One region of the Acinetobacter nematophilus genome, then DNA from elsewhere that is predicted to be linked to it. Evidence: predicted binding sites of a transcription regulator. Region 1 holds the regulator's gene; each other region holds the start of a gene.
What was found. Region 1 encodes PhoB, which activates phosphate uptake and scavenging genes when phosphate is short. Its sites were predicted from a motif close to TGTCATNAANCTGTCATAA; they were not measured.
Positions count from the first base shown of each region.

Region 2: OSH00_RS02855 (inorganic phosphate transporter) is a predicted target of PhoB. The motif match lies at 4,429-4,447, and genes of this name have one in related genera.
Region 3: OSH00_RS07100 (porin) is a predicted target of PhoB. The motif match lies at 4,079-4,097, and genes of this name have one in related genera.

Region 1 is NZ_JAPKMY010000007.1:79,230-85,299, reverse strand. It holds gene OSH00_RS13525 (YncE family protein) at 1-1,806, opposite strand, end outside; gene OSH00_RS13520 (SDR family NAD(P)-dependent oxidoreductase) at 2,012-2,857, opposite strand; gene OSH00_RS13515 (TetR/AcrR family transcriptional regulator) at 3,071-3,745, shown strand; gene phoB (phosphate regulon transcriptional regulator PhoB) at 4,021-4,731, shown strand; gene phoR (phosphate regulon sensor histidine kinase PhoR) at 4,757-6,070, shown strand, end outside.
Region 2 is NZ_JAPKMY010000001.1:596,731-602,800, forward strand. It holds gene cysD (sulfate adenylyltransferase subunit CysD) at 1-338, opposite strand, end outside; gene OSH00_RS02845 (GNAT family N-acetyltransferase) at 487-933, shown strand; gene OSH00_RS02850 (capsule assembly Wzi family protein) at 1,100-2,557, opposite strand; gene OSH00_RS02855 (inorganic phosphate transporter) at 2,758-4,383, opposite strand; gene OSH00_RS02860 (YadA-like family protein) at 5,167-6,070, opposite strand, start outside.
Region 3 is NZ_JAPKMY010000002.1:717,247-723,316, forward strand. It holds gene OSH00_RS07075 (O-succinylhomoserine sulfhydrylase) at 1-1,098, opposite strand, end outside; gene OSH00_RS07080 (alpha/beta fold hydrolase) at 1,240-2,331, shown strand; gene OSH00_RS07085 (NAD(P)-dependent oxidoreductase) at 2,341-3,213, shown strand; gene OSH00_RS07090 (YARHG domain-containing protein) at 3,295-3,561, shown strand; gene OSH00_RS07095 (HIT family protein) at 3,590-4,006, shown strand; gene OSH00_RS07100 (porin) at 4,226-5,332, shown strand; gene OSH00_RS07105 (hypothetical protein) at 5,396-6,070, opposite strand, start outside.

The DNA of each region.
Region 1 (6,070 bases):
ATTGATCACACTGACCAAATCTGCAATCCGTTGGTCATAAATCCCGATCTGATTTTCCGAGTCTTGATAAAACTCCACCACTGAACGATAGTCATCGACTGTGTAGAGCACTTTTTGTGGTACATCAAAATTCAGCTCAAAAAAGCTTAAATCGTTAGTATTCATATAGATAAAAGGACGATTTTCCCAATCACCTAAAATACGAATGCTTTTTTGATCTGGTTCAAACACCATATCGATTTCACGACAAAAGTGTTCCTGATAATTTGCTGGCAATGCGGCTGTGGTGATTTTGCCTGATTTTAACTGGATGCGAGAAATACTGTTCCCTACACCATTGTATACATACAGATTTTCACCCTGTTTATCTAATAATAGTTTACGTGGATAACGTTCAACTTTAAACTTTTGCAGCACTTGCTTGGTCTTTAAATCAATTGCAAAAACTTGATCATAATCTAAAGATGCTACATAGATAATTTGACCATCATGGCTTAACACCACATCGGTTGCACCCACACCTCGGCACATATTGTGCATACAACCGCTTTCATCATCAGCTAAAGCATATTGGTAAAGCAGTTCTTCTTTGAATGAAACAAGATTAAATCGATAGACTGCATTTTTCTCTGTTTCGGTATAGTAAAGATCATCCCCATATCGACGATAATCTCCCATTGCATTCATATTGGGTAAAGTAGCGGTTTGCTGTGGGACAGCTTCCAAAAAGACCTGACTTTTATAAAATTGTTGAATCTTGGCCTTTTGTTCCTGACAATCTCTTATGTATTGTTGCTTGGTTTTTCCTAAGTAACCTGCAATCTCATCGCGTTCTTCACCATTCCATAAATAATCACAATATTGACTAGAATCTTGTAAAGCACCGACCTGATCTGACACTTCAGATGGCGCTGTATTTGGACTTTTTTCTGGAGCAATCACCGCCATGATCGCTTTCACTTTTTTTATGTTTTGCTCAGACTGCGCAGCATGTTGGTATTTTTTAGCATAGGCTGGATGCGCTTCAACATCATAGGAATCTAATACACTATAGGTCGCCTTAAATGCATCGTAGCCTTGCAGTTGGGCAGATAAATAATGCCCAATCAATGCCACTTTTCGATTCAACACATCGATATTTTTTTCATGTTGTTTTTTTACGCGCTTAGATACAATCTTTGCAAATTCATCTACTTGATCTTGATACTGGTCGATCATTTTGGCGAGTAAAACGAGTTGTTTCTTCTCTGCGCTCTGAACCTCATTCATGTTACGTAATGCTGAACGATAGGCACTGCCCTGTTCCTCGTCCAGCAATGGATAAGGTTGATCAAATTTAATCTGATCGACAATCACACGGTTAAAATCAACTACGGGTTTTAAGTGATTTTGAATCTGATCCAGTGACTGATAAATACGGGTTAAATCTGCATATAACATCGCATCCAGTTTGGAAAGCTCTGGATCGATTTTACGCAATTGCTCTTGTTGAATTGCGCTTTGGTATAAATCCAAATATTGCACAGAACGATCAAAGTATTGCGACCAAAATTTTCTGTATTGATAATCTTGTAAAAAACCCGAATATAACTGATCCCCTTCATCCTCTTTGACATATTGTGGATAGAGTCGCTCCACTTCTGCTCGATACAGCGCTGTATCGTCCGTTGCATCATGGCTTGAATGGTCTTGCACACCAGCAACACTGTCTAAAATACTGGCATTCTCTTGATCAGTAGAAGCATAGGCTAAATGTGATGCAAATAAAATCATGCCTACGCTGAGGCTTAAAATGGCTTTTTTCATAAAAATGCTCAATTCAAATTATCTTTATAATAAAAATAAAAAATTTAATATTTTCAGAGTCAGTCTAACAAATTATTGTAGCAATCCCAATTCTTAGACGATGGGTACAGTAAAAGTATGAGGTTTTAATTGTCAATCAAGCTATTTAACACAGCGCTTAAAAAAGAAAAAACCACCAGATTTGGCGGTTTTTTCATAGAAGCACTTATTTTGGTTCTAATTTTTTACTGAATTTGGTCGCAAAAGCTGTTAGTTTTTGATAACCCGTCGGTAAGACACGCTGGATCAAATCTAAAGTTTTTGCATCATTACCAATCAACAAACGGCGTTTGTCTTTGAGAACCGCATCAAGCATTTGTTGAGCAGCGTCTTCTGGAGGCATACGTAATAATTTATTAAACGCTTTTGCTGACTTATCAGGATTCATGCCCAAAGAACGTAAACTGTCATTCATACGTGCATCATTGGCAATGTTGGTACGGATACCACCTGGGTGTACACATAATGCAGATACACCACAATTCTCGATGTCTAATTCCTGACGTAATGATTCAGTAAAACCACGTACCGCAAATTTCGATGCATTATAAGCAGATTGCGTCGGCTGAGCAGTTAAACCAAATAAACTCGAAATATTGATAATATGACCGTCACCAGTTTTCTTGATATATGGTAAAAATTCTTTGGTTCCGTAAACGACACCCCAGAAATTGATATTCATAATCCATTCAAGTTCTTCATAGGTCGCGCCTTCTACAGTCGAACCTAAAGCAACCCCCGCATTGTTGAAAATCATGTTCACAGAACCATGATTCTGTACGGTTTCAGCAGCCCATGTACGCATTTCCTCGACATTTGCCACATTTACTTTCTTAGAAGTAACACGAACATTATAAGGTTTAACCAATTCGATTGTTTCTGCCAAACCTTTTTCATTCACATCACTGATTGATAAATGACAGCCTGCTTTTGCCAGTAAAATCGCAAGCTGTTGTCCCATACCAGAGCCAGCACCTGTAATTGCAGCGACTTTGTTTTTAAAATTTTTCATTGTCTATCCTTTATTAAAATCCGCACACAATAATACTGATAATGTGCAGCTCATCTGCTCAATATAATTTTGACAATAACTATTGTCAATATTATATTGTGAATGAGCAGTTGTTTTTTTATACAAAAAATCTTAAATAGGTTTCAATGGCTTTTATTGCTAAAATAATCCCTTCTTTGTGACAATCGAACATGACACGAGTAATTTTTTACAATGACTGAATCTCGCTTAACTGAAAAGAAAACCATAAATAGAACCACAAAAGAACGCCAATTCAAAGGCATGTCCTTGTCCGAAAGAAAGCTCGCACGCCGAGAAAAACTGATTGAAGCAGGCATCGCGGCATATGGAACACATGGTTTCTTTTCCGTCACAGTCAAAGATATTTGTAATGAAGCAAAGCTGACTGAACGCTATTTTTATGAATCATTTAAAAAGAGTGAGGAACTGTTCCAAGTCATTTTTTTACAGTTAATTGAACAATTGCAGCAAACTGTCATGCAAGGCGTGATGCAAGGTGCGCCTGAGCCTAGAAATATGATTAAAGGAGGCTTAACCGCAATTTTTACCATGTTAAAAAACGATCCACGTGTTGCCCGTATTATTTATATTGATGCCATGTTGGTTCAAGAGCTACATAATCACGCAACTATTCACGAAACTATGGGGCGTTTTGATCGATTAATTCATTCTTTTGTCACCCTGATGATGCCGCATATTGAACGCAGTGAACAGGAGATTTCGTTGGTTGCTACAGGCTTAAATGGCTATGTTACACAAATTGCCGTACGCTGGGTCATGGGCGGTTTTAAACAATCTCTTGAAGAAATTGTTTCCGCTTGCGAAGTGGTTTTTGTGTCATTAATTGATACTTTTTCACCTAAATAGCCACGAAGTTTTACTCTTGCTACTGAATAAATAATGTCATAAAACTGTCACATTTTAATTTTTATGATTTAATTTGATGCTTTTTCTTTGGGCAAAATGAACAGATTATTTAAAAATGTCATCTAATTTTCATCACATCGCCCATTTTTTGTCACATTTTTTTGCAAAAATTCGTCTACATCTTGTTTTTGCAATGATACTGTCATAATTAATCTTTGTAATAAGCCTGTCATAAATAAAAGACGGTTCACCGTTCATACATAGGATATTGCGTTGTGAAAGATGACTATATATTAATCGTCGATGACGAACTTCCGATTCGGGAAATGATCCATACCTCATTGGATATGGCAGGTTTTCAGTGCCTGCAAGCTGAAGATGCAAAACAAGCCCATCAAATGATCGTAGATCAACGCCCATCCTTGATCTTGCTTGATTGGATGATGCCAGGTGGTGTCAGCGGTGTCGATCTATGCCGTCGCTTAAAGCGAGATGAAAATCTGGCAGAAATTCCAGTGATTATGTTGACTGCACGTGGCGAAGAAGACCATAAAGTTCAAGGTCTTGATGCTGGTGCAGATGACTATATGACCAAGCCTTTTTCAACACGTGAATTGGTTTCCCGTATCAAGGCCGTACTGCGTCGTGCCAATGCATTGAGTGGCGAAAAAACCATTGATGCCAATGGTCTGGTACTTGATCCTGTTAGCCAGCGCGTAAGTTTTGGTGACAGTATTTTAGATATGGGCCCAACAGAATACCGTTTATTGGCCTTCTTTATGACGCATCCAGAGCGTGCCTACACACGTGCCCAACTACTTGACCAAGTTTGGGGTGGAAATGTTTATATTGAAGACCGTACCATTGATGTTCACATCCGTCGCTTGCGTAAAGTGCTTGAACCTTATGGCGCAGATCGCTATGTACAAACCGTACGTGGAACTGGATATCGTTTCTCTACCCGTGCAGATGTTGCCATAGGTTAAGCATTCTCAAGGTAAATAAATTTCTATGTATGAACCCTATCCCGTCCCAGATATTGCACGTGAACATAAAAAGTTCCGCTACAGCAGTTTGTGGGAGTTTGCAAAACAAGACTTACGCCTGTTGGCTTTTTTACTGATTATTGGCGGATTTATTGGGTTAGGGATCGGTTATTTTTGGATTTGTATTTCCATCGGTTTTGCCGTTTTTTTTGCATTTCAATTGCGTTCTTTGTATTTGGTCAATGAATGGATTTCTAATCGCCCTTACGATTCTCCACCTAATCTCGAAGGCATTTGGGGAGCGCTACTGTTTAATGTCTATCGTGCACAACGCCAAGAACGAGTTGTTCAAGCTGAAATGGTCGGCTTGATTGATCGTGCACAATCGTCCTTGGTGGCTTTGGCAGAAGCTGTGGTTTTAACAGATGAACTTCATCAAATCGAATGGTGGAACCCTGCTGCGGAAAAACTGCTGGGCATTCAACCTTTAGACCGTGGGCGCAATATTTTAACCATTATCCGCCAACCGAGTTTTATCGAATATTTTAATAATATTGATCAATCACCTGATGGTATAAAAATAAAGTCATCCGTGTTTGAAGAACATTATGTGCAAATCAAACTGACTCGCTTTGGCAGTGAGAGTCGTTTGTTGGTCGCTTATGATGTAACCCGCGTACACAATCTTGAGCAGATGCGTAAAGACTTTGTGGATAACATTTCGCACGAGCTTCGTACACCCTTAACAGTTCTCAGCGGCTATATTGAAACTTTTACTGACCAAGAAGATCTAAATCCTCGTTGGAAACGCGCCTTTGAACAGATGCAATCTCAAACGCGACGCATGAATGCCTTGGTGAATGATTTACTGTTACTTTCTCGGCTGGAAGGCAATAAACAGGTCGCTAAAAACCAAATTATCGATATGCCCAATTTGATGAATCAACTTTTTGATGATGCACAAGCCTATAACGTTGATTATGGACACACTTTAAATTTGGATATCGACAGCCATTGTGATCTGATTGGTTCAGATGCAGAACTTGCCAGTGCTTTCAGTAACTTAATTACCAATGCAATCAAATATACTCCTAAAGGGGGAACTGTGACGATTGGTTGGCATGATGACACTGAACATGGTTATTTTACTGTTGAAGACACGGGCATTGGGATTGATCCCAAGCATATCCCGCGTTTAACTGAACGTTTTTATCGCGTAGACAGTGCGAGAAGTCGACAAACGGGTGGAACAGGCCTAGGTTTAGCAATCGTAAAGCATGTTTTAATGCAACATAATGCTTATCTTGAAATTGATTCTAAAGAAAACCAAGGTTCAGTT
Region 2 (6,070 bases), on a different contig from region 1:
ATATCAGTATATTTTGAACTGCCATAATCAAATGGGTTTACGCCAGCATCTTTACCTTCTTTGTTTTGATGCACGATCAGATCAAAACCGTGTTCTTTTGCCATGTTGTCACGGAATTTGATCATATCCTTAAACTTCCAGCCTGTGTCGACATGCAACAGTGGGAAAGGAAGTTTTGCCGGATAAAATGCTTTTAAAGCAAGATGCAGCATCACAGCTGAGTCTTTACCAATTGAGTAAAGCATCACTGGATTTTCAAACTCAGCAGCAACTTCACGGATAATATGAATACTCTCAGCTTCAAGCTGTTTAAGATGAGTAAGTCTTTCCTCAGATATAGGCATTGACAGCACCAGCTCACAAAAACGTGTACTTATTACACATATTAAAATTTATATTCATTATAGTGATTTACAAGCTAACTCTTTTGCTTGTTTTTTTATATTCATATATAAAAACATCATAAGCAAAAAATATGAGATCGCGATGTCCAGACAAATTATTGCCCTAGAAGAACTTCATTTGGAGCAATGGCTTCCACTTTGGCAGGATTATTTAACTTTTTATAATACACACTTGAATGATGAACAAATAAGATTATTTTGGAAGCGAATCACAAATCCTGATCAAACGGATATGTTTGGCTTTGCCATCAAGATAGATGGTCAGGTGGTTGGTTTTGTACATTTGATTTCCCATCCAAGCATGTGGACGAATTTGCCCTATTGCTATTTACAGGATCTTTTCATCGATGAACAATTTAGAAACCAAGGTTTAGCAACTCAATTAATCCAGCATTGTTATCAGATCTGCAATGGAAAATTTGATCGCGTTTATTGGCTGACTCAAGAGTCAAATATCACGGCTCAATATTTATATGATCACATCGCGTCTAAAACAGGATTTATTCAATATAAAAAAGCGTTAACTTGATCAGCGCATTGATACTGATAAAACATTCAAGTTTGTCTTAGATTTTATAGCTTAAATGAACGTTTTTGATTTAGGTCAATGATCAAGAAATACCTTTAACTTGAGGTCTCATCATCAAACAATATCTCCCTCAAATTAGGAAGATATCGTTTGAATAGAAGGCAACTTAATGACCAAATAATGCTTTATCCAAAGGAATTTCGATACCAACCGAAGCCCCCGCATCATTCCCATGTACATCCGAATCACTGACCCAGCCGTTGATTTTTAAAGGCATAGTCGGCTTAATATAATGTGTCCATGTTAAATCCAAAGCTTTGATCTTATCCTGTTCTGGAAAAGCTAAATTGATTTGTTTGTCAGCAAATAAACTCGCTGATTGATTCACTTTGGCATAGAGTACACGCCCAGACAAACGGTTCATCACATCAAAGCGAATATTACCGCCTACAGAAACCATTTCACCATCCCCACCCATCGCATGCCCCAATGGGAAACCTTGCTGATAGTAACCGTCTTTATAGATATAATGATTATAAGAAATTCCTTTTACATCACCATTGGTTGTTGTATCGGCCCATTCAGCATAAAACTGAACCGGCATATTTTTAAAGTTAGTCGAATAATCAGCACCCGCTAAATACATTTTCTTAGAAGGTAATAATCCTGCTTCATCTTCACCCACATATTGCCCGTAAAAACTAACTGGAACATTTAATAAGGATTGAAGATTTAAACGGGCATCAAAACCTGCAACCTGATTAGATTTATCATCATCACCATTTTCAAAGTTGTCATTGCCTTTGATTGCATTCCATAATGAATCCCAACTTTGTGAACGCCCCTCTCCACCCCATTGTAAAGTACGTGAAGCACCCAATTCTAAATAAGGTAAGGGTTGAACAGTCAAACGAAATCCCAAAAGCTTGGCATCAGGCACGGCTTTATAATCTTCTAACTGTCCTGCAAAGGCTTGATATTGCCAAGGTCCAATCCAAGACAACCATTTAGATTCAAACGCTTTTTGTTCGGCACGTTGCGCTGTAAACCCATAGACTGGACGGCTGGCATCACCACGAATCAAACTTCCATCATGCCCAGGTCCCCAATATGTTGGGATCTGACCAGCAATGACCCATTGATTCCATAACTTTCCTGCAATATATGAACCTTCAACATTGACATCACGACCATTATCAATTTGAGGGTCTTTTTCTCCATTCACACGGAGTTTGGCATCCCAGTTTTCACCACCTGCATTAAACTCAAGTGAACCCACATACTGGGCCTTTTGACTGTCACCAAATGCCTGTGGAATATTCTTCTGATCTGTTTCTGCAAATAAACCCAGTTTTACTGTTTGATTATCCGCTTTTAATGCATTCTGAATCGAATCGATGACTTTTTGTTGTGTATTGTTGGAAATCTTCGCTTGAGATAATGCACGTTGAATTTCATCACCACTCATTGGCCAAGTTGAAGTACTGATTTGAATCACACCTTGTTGATTTAACCAGTTTAAATCTGTACGGATATCTTCATGATTTAATACAATTCCCTGAGCCAAAACAGGTAAAGACATTCCAAATAATACAGCAGCATACAGGGCTTTTCTTAAATACATGCTCATTTTTCTCAAGTGTGATTTACTGCCACACCATAGTTATTTTAAAAGTTTTTTTCAATGGTGAAATTGTGTTATTCACATTGCAAAAACTCATACATTGTTTAAAAAAAAGTGTACCGAAGTACACTTTTTAAGATTTTAGATTTAAATGCCAATCATATCAATATTCATTGTTGAACAAAGCAATAAGACTGATCTTAATTAAATACTTTTAACAATAACCAGAACAGTCCACCGGATAAACAAATGGTCGCAGGTAAGGTAAAGATCCAAGCCGAAAGAATCGTTTTAACCGTCGCAAAATTCAACCCAGATTTGTTGGCAACCATCGTTCCTGCAACCGCACTATTAAGTACATGTGTTGTTGATACAGGCAAACCAAAACCATCCGCAGCTGCAATAGTGGACATTGCGACAAGTTCAGCAGACATCCCTTGACCATAGGTCATATGATGCTTACCGATACGTTCTCCCACAGTCACCACAATACGCTTCCAGCCCACCATCGTACCCAGACCCAAAGCCAAGGCAACAGCAACTTTCACCCAATTTGGAATATACTGTAGAAATGAATCGAGATTTTTACGATAGTCTTTCACGACCTTGGCTTGAGCTTCATCCATTTTTGGAAGTTGATCTGCTTTTTCCAAACGTTTAAATGCTGTTGTGCTTAAATACATATCATTGCGTAAAGAAGAGACTTCAGCTTCTGGAATATCTTGAAGATTCCCAAACTTTCCAACACGCTCACCCAAATGGTCAGTCAAACTTGCCAAAGCGGGTACCACAGCAGTATTCATTTCTTTGGTTTGAATAAACTTAGTGATCGTTGCACGTGCTTGCTCGTCAGGAATATCAGCATGTTCTGCATAAATCGCTGTCGCAGTTTGACCAGACAATTGTGAAAATGACTGTAAATGCTGTTGATCCAAACCACGGTTTAAAGAATAAGCCAAAGGCACAATCCCAATCAAAATCAGCATGATAAGTCCCATACCTTTTTGACCATCATTTGAGCCATGCGCAAAGCTGACACCCGTACAGGTAAAAATAAGAATCGCACGAATCAAAGGTGGTGGTGGCTTATTGCCTTCTGGTGGCTGGAATAGTTCAAGTTGCTTTTTAAATAACTTTTTAACAATCAGGAACACCACTGCTGCAAAAGCAAAGCCAATTAAAGGAGAAAACAACAATGCTTTCCCAACTTTAATGACCTGATCCATGTCTACACCACTTGCACCACTGGAGGCATGCAAAATGTAGTTCATGATCCCCACACCTAAAATTGAACCAATCAAGGTATGAGAACTCGATGCTGGAATACCCAAAAACCAAGTACCTAAATTCCAAAGAATCGCAGCAATCAGCATGGCAAATACCATCGCAAAGCCTGCACCACTCCCAACATTCATGATTAACTCAACAGGAAGTAATGCAATGATTCCGTAAGCAACAGCACCACTTGCGACCATTACCCCAAGGAAATTACAAAAACCAGCCCACATCACTGCAACTGGTGCAGGCAAAGCATTGGTATAAATGACTGTAGCCACAGCATTGGCTGTATCATGGAAACCGTTTACAAATTCAAAGCCTAAAGCAATGAATAAAGCAGTCGCTAAAAGAATGACTGAATAAAGGCTTAAAGGAGGAACATGTGCTAAATCTGCACTAACTTGCACCCCAATATAAATCAAGGTTGCAATAATAATCGTCAGAAACACCGGCATAAAGAATTTCGGTGTAGGTACATGCACATTCGTCGATTTAGCAGCTTGAGACGATGGTGCAGAATCTGAGACGGGAGGTAAATTCGAATTCATGCAGAAGGTAAGCGAATATTAGAATGCGCTTATTGTTCAATTAAATTGTGACAATTATATGACAAATAGCTCTCCAATGAAGTGAATTTTTTACTTTTTTCACTCCATTACTTCGCAGTCCTTGCGACTTATTTTATATTTTTATCAAATATATTCAGCAACTTATAATAATTTAGCGAAATTAATTTTCGAAAAATATTACATTTCTACCTGAAATAATATTTGTAATATTTCAGTCAAATATGACAGATGAATCTATATTTCCATCGAGTATCTACGATATTTGTGACAATTTGATGAAAAAACAGACACATTTTTTGAATAAGCATTCATCAAATTTTGACAATACAACTCAGCGCTATACAAGCATGCAAATTTAAAGCCAATTTTCGTTTAAACTTGAAAATCTATAGTCAAACTGCCAGATCATTCATATAAGTGATTTGATTGCAATCATCCATACGAATCAACTTTATGCTTTTATACAAATTGTTGGAAAATTTGGGGATTCATTTCTTTTGTACTTTTGAACCATTGCTTGTTTTCCAATCATGTGGTTTTGCCTATGCAAATTGATTCAAACTTTAAATGTAAAGTATCGCAATGAAACTCTATATGATTAAACAATAGCTTCTTCGCATTGATTTTATTCAGCAAGAGAAATTATATTTTACTGTATGAGTTTCTCAACAGATTGATTCTCATAAAAAACTCAGCCCTATGAGGGGCTGAGCTTTTGAAAACTTATTTAAGAAATAATAAAATCTAAATTTCTCGTTTAGTTTATTTCCACTGATATCCCACAGATACAGCACCACCAATATTGCTACGACTATCTGCAGAAGCGCCCATTTTCCAGACAATTTTATTGCTCTCGGTAATCGCACTGATGCCTACGGCAACTGCAGTTTCACCACGATAACCAGAAAGACCTGCACTCATCATGCTCATACCTGCTTCAGTCGGTTGCGGTAAATTCCCTACAGCCATTGCACCTGCAATTCCTGCATAAGTATCATTACGTAAATCTTCCATATTTTTATTGGTGTTATAGAATGCTTGTTCTAGATTCGTTACTCGAGCATCAACAGCACCTAAAGCATCTCCTACATTGTGATAAGTTCCACCAGCAACATTATAGGTAGGTGCAGCAATTGTACCATCTGGATTTAGCGCTGAACCTCCACCCAAATATTGAGATACATGGCTGTTGGTTTGGTGCAGCTGTGAGCCATTGACTGCATCCGTAGAATCTTTACTGATTGTCCCATTCGCCAAACCACTGACTTTATTGGTGGTACCATCAATGGTGACTTTACCCACATTGACCTGATTCGCCATCACCTGATTGGCTGTGACTTGGTTTGCGGTTACTTGATTGGAGGTTACAGAGTTCAGTTTAATATCATCAGCCAAAGCCACTTGATAGTTATTTGAACCATCCGCATTGGTACTACTGCTCACTACAGTATTTTTACCAGCAGATACACTGGTTTTAGATCCTGCAACCTGCCCTTGTATTGAGGCAATGGCGTCATGCACATTGTCTTTACCGGTGTTACCAATGTTACTGGTACTGATCGTACCATCAGCATTGACTTTGGCATTTCCACCTAAGCTTGTTGCGATACTTTCAGCAGTACCATGCAATTGACTACCGTTGACCGCTTCATTCGAAGTTGCGCTC
Region 3 (6,070 bases), on a different contig from region 1:
ACCCGCTGCAGCTTTTGCTTCAGGCGAAAGTTTACCATGTGTCGTTGTGGCAGGATGAGTTATGGTTGACTTGGCGTCGCCTAAGTTGCCTGTAATTGAAATGAATTGTGTATGATCGATGACTTTCCATGCCCCTTCTCGCTCACCTTTCACCTCAAATGAGACAATCCCACCAAAGCCTGTTTGCTGTTTCGCCGCCAATTCATGACCAACATGCTCTGGTAATCCAGCAAAGTAAACTTTCTCAACTTTCGGATGTTTAACCAACCATTCAGCGATGATCTGCGCACTTTCAGAGTGCGCTTTCATACGCAATCTCAGTGTTTCCAAACCTTTTAAAAATACCCAAGCATTGAAAGGACTCATAGATGGTCCTGTAGTTCTCACATAACCAAAAACGTCTTCAAGAAGTTTGTGATTACCTACGACAGCGCCACCCAATGCTCGACCTTGCCCGTCTAAATATTTAGTTGCTGAATAAATCACGAGGTCCGCACCAAACTGTAATGGGCGTTGCAAGATTGGTGTGCAGAAACTGTTGTCAATTGCCAACAAAGCATCATTTGCATGTGCTAAATCAGATAAGGCTTGAATATCAGCCACTTCTGCCAATGGATTGGATGGTGATTCAACAAAAAGTAATTTGGTTTCAGGACGAACAGCTGCTTGCCATGCACTTAGATCTGTTAAGTCAACAAAAGTCACGGCAACATTAAATTTGGCAACATACTTTTCAAATAACGCAACTGTTGAACCAAAAACAGCACGTGAACAGATCACATGATCGCCAGCTTTTAAGAAAGACATCGCGACAGCCATAATTGCTGCCATACCTGAACTTGTTGCCACAGCACGTTCACCCCCTTCGAGTGCGGCTAAACGTTTTTCAAACATCGTAACCGTCGGATTGGTAAACCGTGAATAAATATTTCCTGGCTCAGCACCTGAGAATTTTGCTGCCGCTTCAGCTGCATTTTCATAAACGAATGATGAAGTCAGAAAAATTGGTTCTCCGTGTTCTCCTTCAAAACTGCGTGTATGACCGGTACGAATTGCTAAGGTGTCAAGTTGGTATTCAATGTCGTCGTGCTGGCTCATTTCAACTGCTCAGTCCTAAAACTGCCTTTGTAAAATATTGCCAACATTTTGAGCGTCCTATGTATTTAAGGTCAAGGTAAAATCGCAAATTATCACATACACTTCGCATAAATCTGTGTAAAAATGAGACAAACATCGCTTATGACCCAAGTATCAGCCAAGTTCCAAGTAAGGAAAGCCAAGTTAAAAAATTTAACGACACGGATATTCAATGGCAAGTCACTGGTTTTATCTCAACGTACACCTTATGAAGTCATTGCAGAGCATCATCAAACCAAAGTACGTTACTATGCTGCGCCAGAAAAAAAGTTTAAAGAACCTTTGGTTTTTACCGCACCATTGTCAATTAATATGGCAATTTATGACCTTTATCCTTATCGCTCATTAATTAAATATTTTACAGAACAAGGCTTTGATGTTTATTTATTGGATTGGGGAAAATTAAGCTATCAAGATCGTGATTTAAACTTTCTTTACTTTATCGATGAATCTATGCCTTTGTGTATCGATAAGATTCGAGAGCATTCACAGAGTGATCAAATATCACTGCATGGCTGGAGTATGGCTGGAATTTTTGTCTTACTGTACAGTGCTTTACACCGACCTAATTATGTGAAAAATCTCATTGTACTTGCCAGCCCTATTGACAGTTATGCATCTGGTGGAATCGGAAAACTGTATCAACGCATCAATAACCTGATCATCAAAAACCAAAAAATTAAAGATACACTTTATAAAGGTGGCTTACCCAGAAAACTGATTCATACTCCAGGTTTGCTCAATGCTATAGGATTTAAAGTTCTTGATCCCAAAGGCTGGTATGAAGGTCACAAACAATTATTACTCAATTTAGATGATCGAGCGCTTTTACATGAACATGCCACTCTTGGAAATTTTCTCAATCATATGGTGGATTATCCCGGAGGTGTCAATCAAGACATGCTGTTTAATGTATGGCTTCAAAATCCACTCAAACATGGCGCCATACAGCTCAGTCGGCACACAATAGAACTTAAAAATATTAATTGTTCTTTAATGGTAGGTGCCGGAAAAAGTGATCAAATGGTCACTGCCGATGCGGTTAAGCCTTTAATCGCATTGACAAATAGTAGCGATGTCACGTTTACTCTAATTCCTGGAGGACATTTAGGACTGATGTCTAGCCAAAAAAGTGCAGAAGAATTTTGGCCGACATTATCCAAATGGTTAGAACAACGATCGACTAAAAGTTAAGAGACAGTTATGAATACTACAGTTGCGTTTATAGGTTTAGGTGCTATGGGCTATCGTATGGCAGCGCATTTACCTCAACATTTTGATACTGTTTATGTATGGAATCGAAATTTTGAAAAAGCCAAACAACATGCAACTGAGTTCGGTACCCAAGCGGTAACATTAGAACAGGCAGTTCAGGCTGATATAATTTTTTCGTGTTTACCCACCAGTCAAGATGTTGATGATTTAATTCAAGGACTAAAAATCAAATCAGGTGCGATTTGGGTAGATTGCACCAGTGGTGTGCCTGATGCAGCACGTCTACAGGCAATACAACTCAAACAACGAGATATTGATTTTTTGGATGCTCCTGTAAGCGGACAAACGATTGGTGCTGAAAATGCCACACTCACGTTCATGGTAGGCGGATCAGCGAATGCATTTCAAGCTGCTTTACCTGCAATGCAGGCGATGGGTAAACTGATTAAACATGTCGGTGATTCTGGCGCTGGATTTGCGGTAAAAGCAGTCAATAACATGATGATGGCCGTTCATCTGTGTGCAGCTGCGGAAGGATTTACGACACTCAAAGCGCATGGCGTAAATTTGCATGAGGCATTAGATTGTATTAATGCTTCAAGCGGCAAAAGTGGTGTAACTGAATCGATCCTCCCACAACGTATTCTCAACAGAAGTTTTCCACTGACCTTTGGACTACCTTTATTGGCAAAAGATACAGGAATTGCCATTGATTTAGTGCGAGAGGCAAAACTCTCTACGCCTATTCTTGGACTCACACAAAGTCTAATCCAGGCAGCAAACAGCATTGCCCTCCCAGACAGCGACTTCTCAACCGCGGTAAAAATGTATGAATCGTGGAGCAAAATTACATTAGATTAATTTTTCGTCATTGAATAATCACAACCAGCCCCTATAATCTAATCAAGTGACACACGAATATGTCAATTTTGAGGCAAACTCATGAACAAATATTTTATTGCAACACTTTCAGCTTTATCCATTTTTGTGGGTACGCAAGCTTTCGCGGATAATGCACAAGAATGCAAAAAATTGCAGGATGACTATAACGTGATCTATGCATCAAAAGGTTTCTGCTTTAAAGATCCTGAAGCGAAAGCAAAATATAATAATGACAATTGTTATACAAGTAAGCCTAAATTTACTGAAAAAGAGCAACAAAAACTTGACTCTATTAAGGAACGTCAGAAAGAATTGAATTGTAAATAATGACATTCATACATTTAAGGAAGTGAATATGGCTTATGATGATCAGAATATTTTTGCTCGAATCTTACGTGGCGAACTTCCAGCACTAAAAGTTTATGAAGATGATCATGTGCTTGCATTTATGGATATTATGCCACAAGCAGATGGTCACACTTTAGTGATTCCCAAAACGAAAGCCATTACATTATTGGATTTAGAACCGGAAGCAGCGGCTTATACAATTAAAATTGTTCAGAAAATTGCTCAAGCAATTGAAAAAGCACTAGATGCGAAAGGTATTGTCTTAATGCAGCTCTCTGGTGCATCTGCTGGGCAAACTGTACCACATGTACACTTTCATCTTATTCCAAGCTCCGTACACGAATTAGGTCGTCATGCTGCACAGATGGGCGATCAAGAAAAAATTAAAGCGTTGGCTGAAAAAATTAAGTCCGCACTCTTGTAAAAGATTATTCTATATAAATGAGGCATTTATTGCCTCATTTTTTTTGTCAAAATTACATCAATATTCAGTTTACGTCATCAAATTGTCATTTATTCTTCACTTATATGTAACAAAGTTTACAGATACTGCATGCAAGTTAGTAAGTAGTTTCAAAACAACACTTACTGAATAAAAAAAGTAACAGCAAACTCGCATTGAACATGTTTTGGAGAAATCTCAATGAAAAAAGTGCTACTCGCTGCAGCAATCGCCACCCTTAGCATCAGCGCAGCTCAAGCAGCGCCAACATTGTATGGTAAGCTCAACGTAACTTTAGATCAAATTGATAATAATGGTTTTAAAGACGAAAGCGTAACGAAAGTAAACTCTAATGCGTCTCGTATTGGTGTTAAAGGGGAAGAAAAATTAACTGATAAATTATCTGCTGTATATTTGGCAGAATGGCAAATCAGTGCTGATGGTGATGGCGATGTTTTCAGTAACCGTAACCGTTTCGTGGGGATCAAATCAGATGGTATCGCAACGTTAAAAGTAGGTCAGTTTGATTCATACTTCAAAAATGCTGCTGGAAACAACCAAGATATCTTTAACGATCACAATGAACTTGACATGACTACTATTTTAGTTGGTGAAGATCGTCTTAAAAACGTGATTGGTTTTGAAACTGATAAAAAATTATTGGCTGGCCTAGCATTCAACATTATGTTCCAACAAGGTGAAGAGTCGTCTGCATTAAACAACTCTGCAAAAGGTCAAAAAGGTAGCCGTGATGGTTTTGGTGATGGCATTTCAACATCATTGACTTATGACAACAAAGACTATGGTTTGGCAGCAGCTGTTGCAGGTAACTTTGGTGTAGCATCAAAATATAACGCATATAGCTCTGAATTAGGTGGTAACACAATATATTCTGATGCAATCCGTGTGACAGGTTCTATCGATTTGAAACCTGCCGGTCTTGATGGTTTAGTTTTAGGTGCATTGTGGCAAACTGCTAAACCAACTGATGATACAGTTTCTACGACTTCTGGCACAACTGTAACATCATTCAAAGGTTTAAAAGAAAATGCGTATGGTGTAACTGCTGCCTACACTATTCCTTCAACTCCAGTTAAATTAAAAGCTGAATATATTTCTGCGACAACTGAGTTAGATGGTCGTGATGATCGTAAACAAGACCTTTATGGTGTTGGTGCAGATTATAACATCAATAAGCAAACACGTTTCTACGGTATTGTCGGTCAACAAAAACGTGATTGGACAGCATCTTCAACTCCAGAGAAGAAGAAAACTGTTATTGGTCTCGGTATGGAATACAACTTCTAATCCACTACCCTATATCAATCAAAAAACGGCAAGTTCTCTTGCCGTTTTTTTAGAATCAAGTATCTAAAAATCTCGAATTTCATCAAACCAAGCATTTATTTTTTCTTGATCTATATCAAATTTCGACGCTTCAACAAGTTGCTGAACAGCGATTCCAGTATCTTCCCTTTCTGATGTTTCTATGTTGGGTAATGTATTGATCTGTGCTATGAATTGATCAATATAAAGTTTTACTTCCGGCTCTGTTTTCGCTTTAATGATTTCTTTTAAAGCAACTTTATATGCTTTTGTCGCGATCTTGGCATTCTTAGTTTCCCAGTTTTCAAAAGGGATACCATATTCTGATGTAAACCAAATTAAACTTCGTAATTTGGAGACTGAAGAATATTCTAATTGTTTTACTTTAGCCAATTGTTTTAATTCAGCATTTAACCTTTTCCCTGTTTTTTCATCAATATTCCATCCGATAAAAGAGATTAAATTTTCCCACGCACCCAAAGCAGGAAATCCCTCCAAATCTGCTGCATAACGTATTCCAATACGTTCAAGTTGGTGAAGCTGTTTTAAACTGGCTGTATTGGTTATATTCCCTGTTAAGTTCAGATTTTTTAAATGAGGAAACTGTAACAGGCTTTCACAATCTAGAGCCTGACCTAAAGGCTTAACAATTAAATCAAGTGAGACAATTTTTTCAAAATCTGGAATAATTGGCAGATGGTAAGTAGATGCTGTTTGATC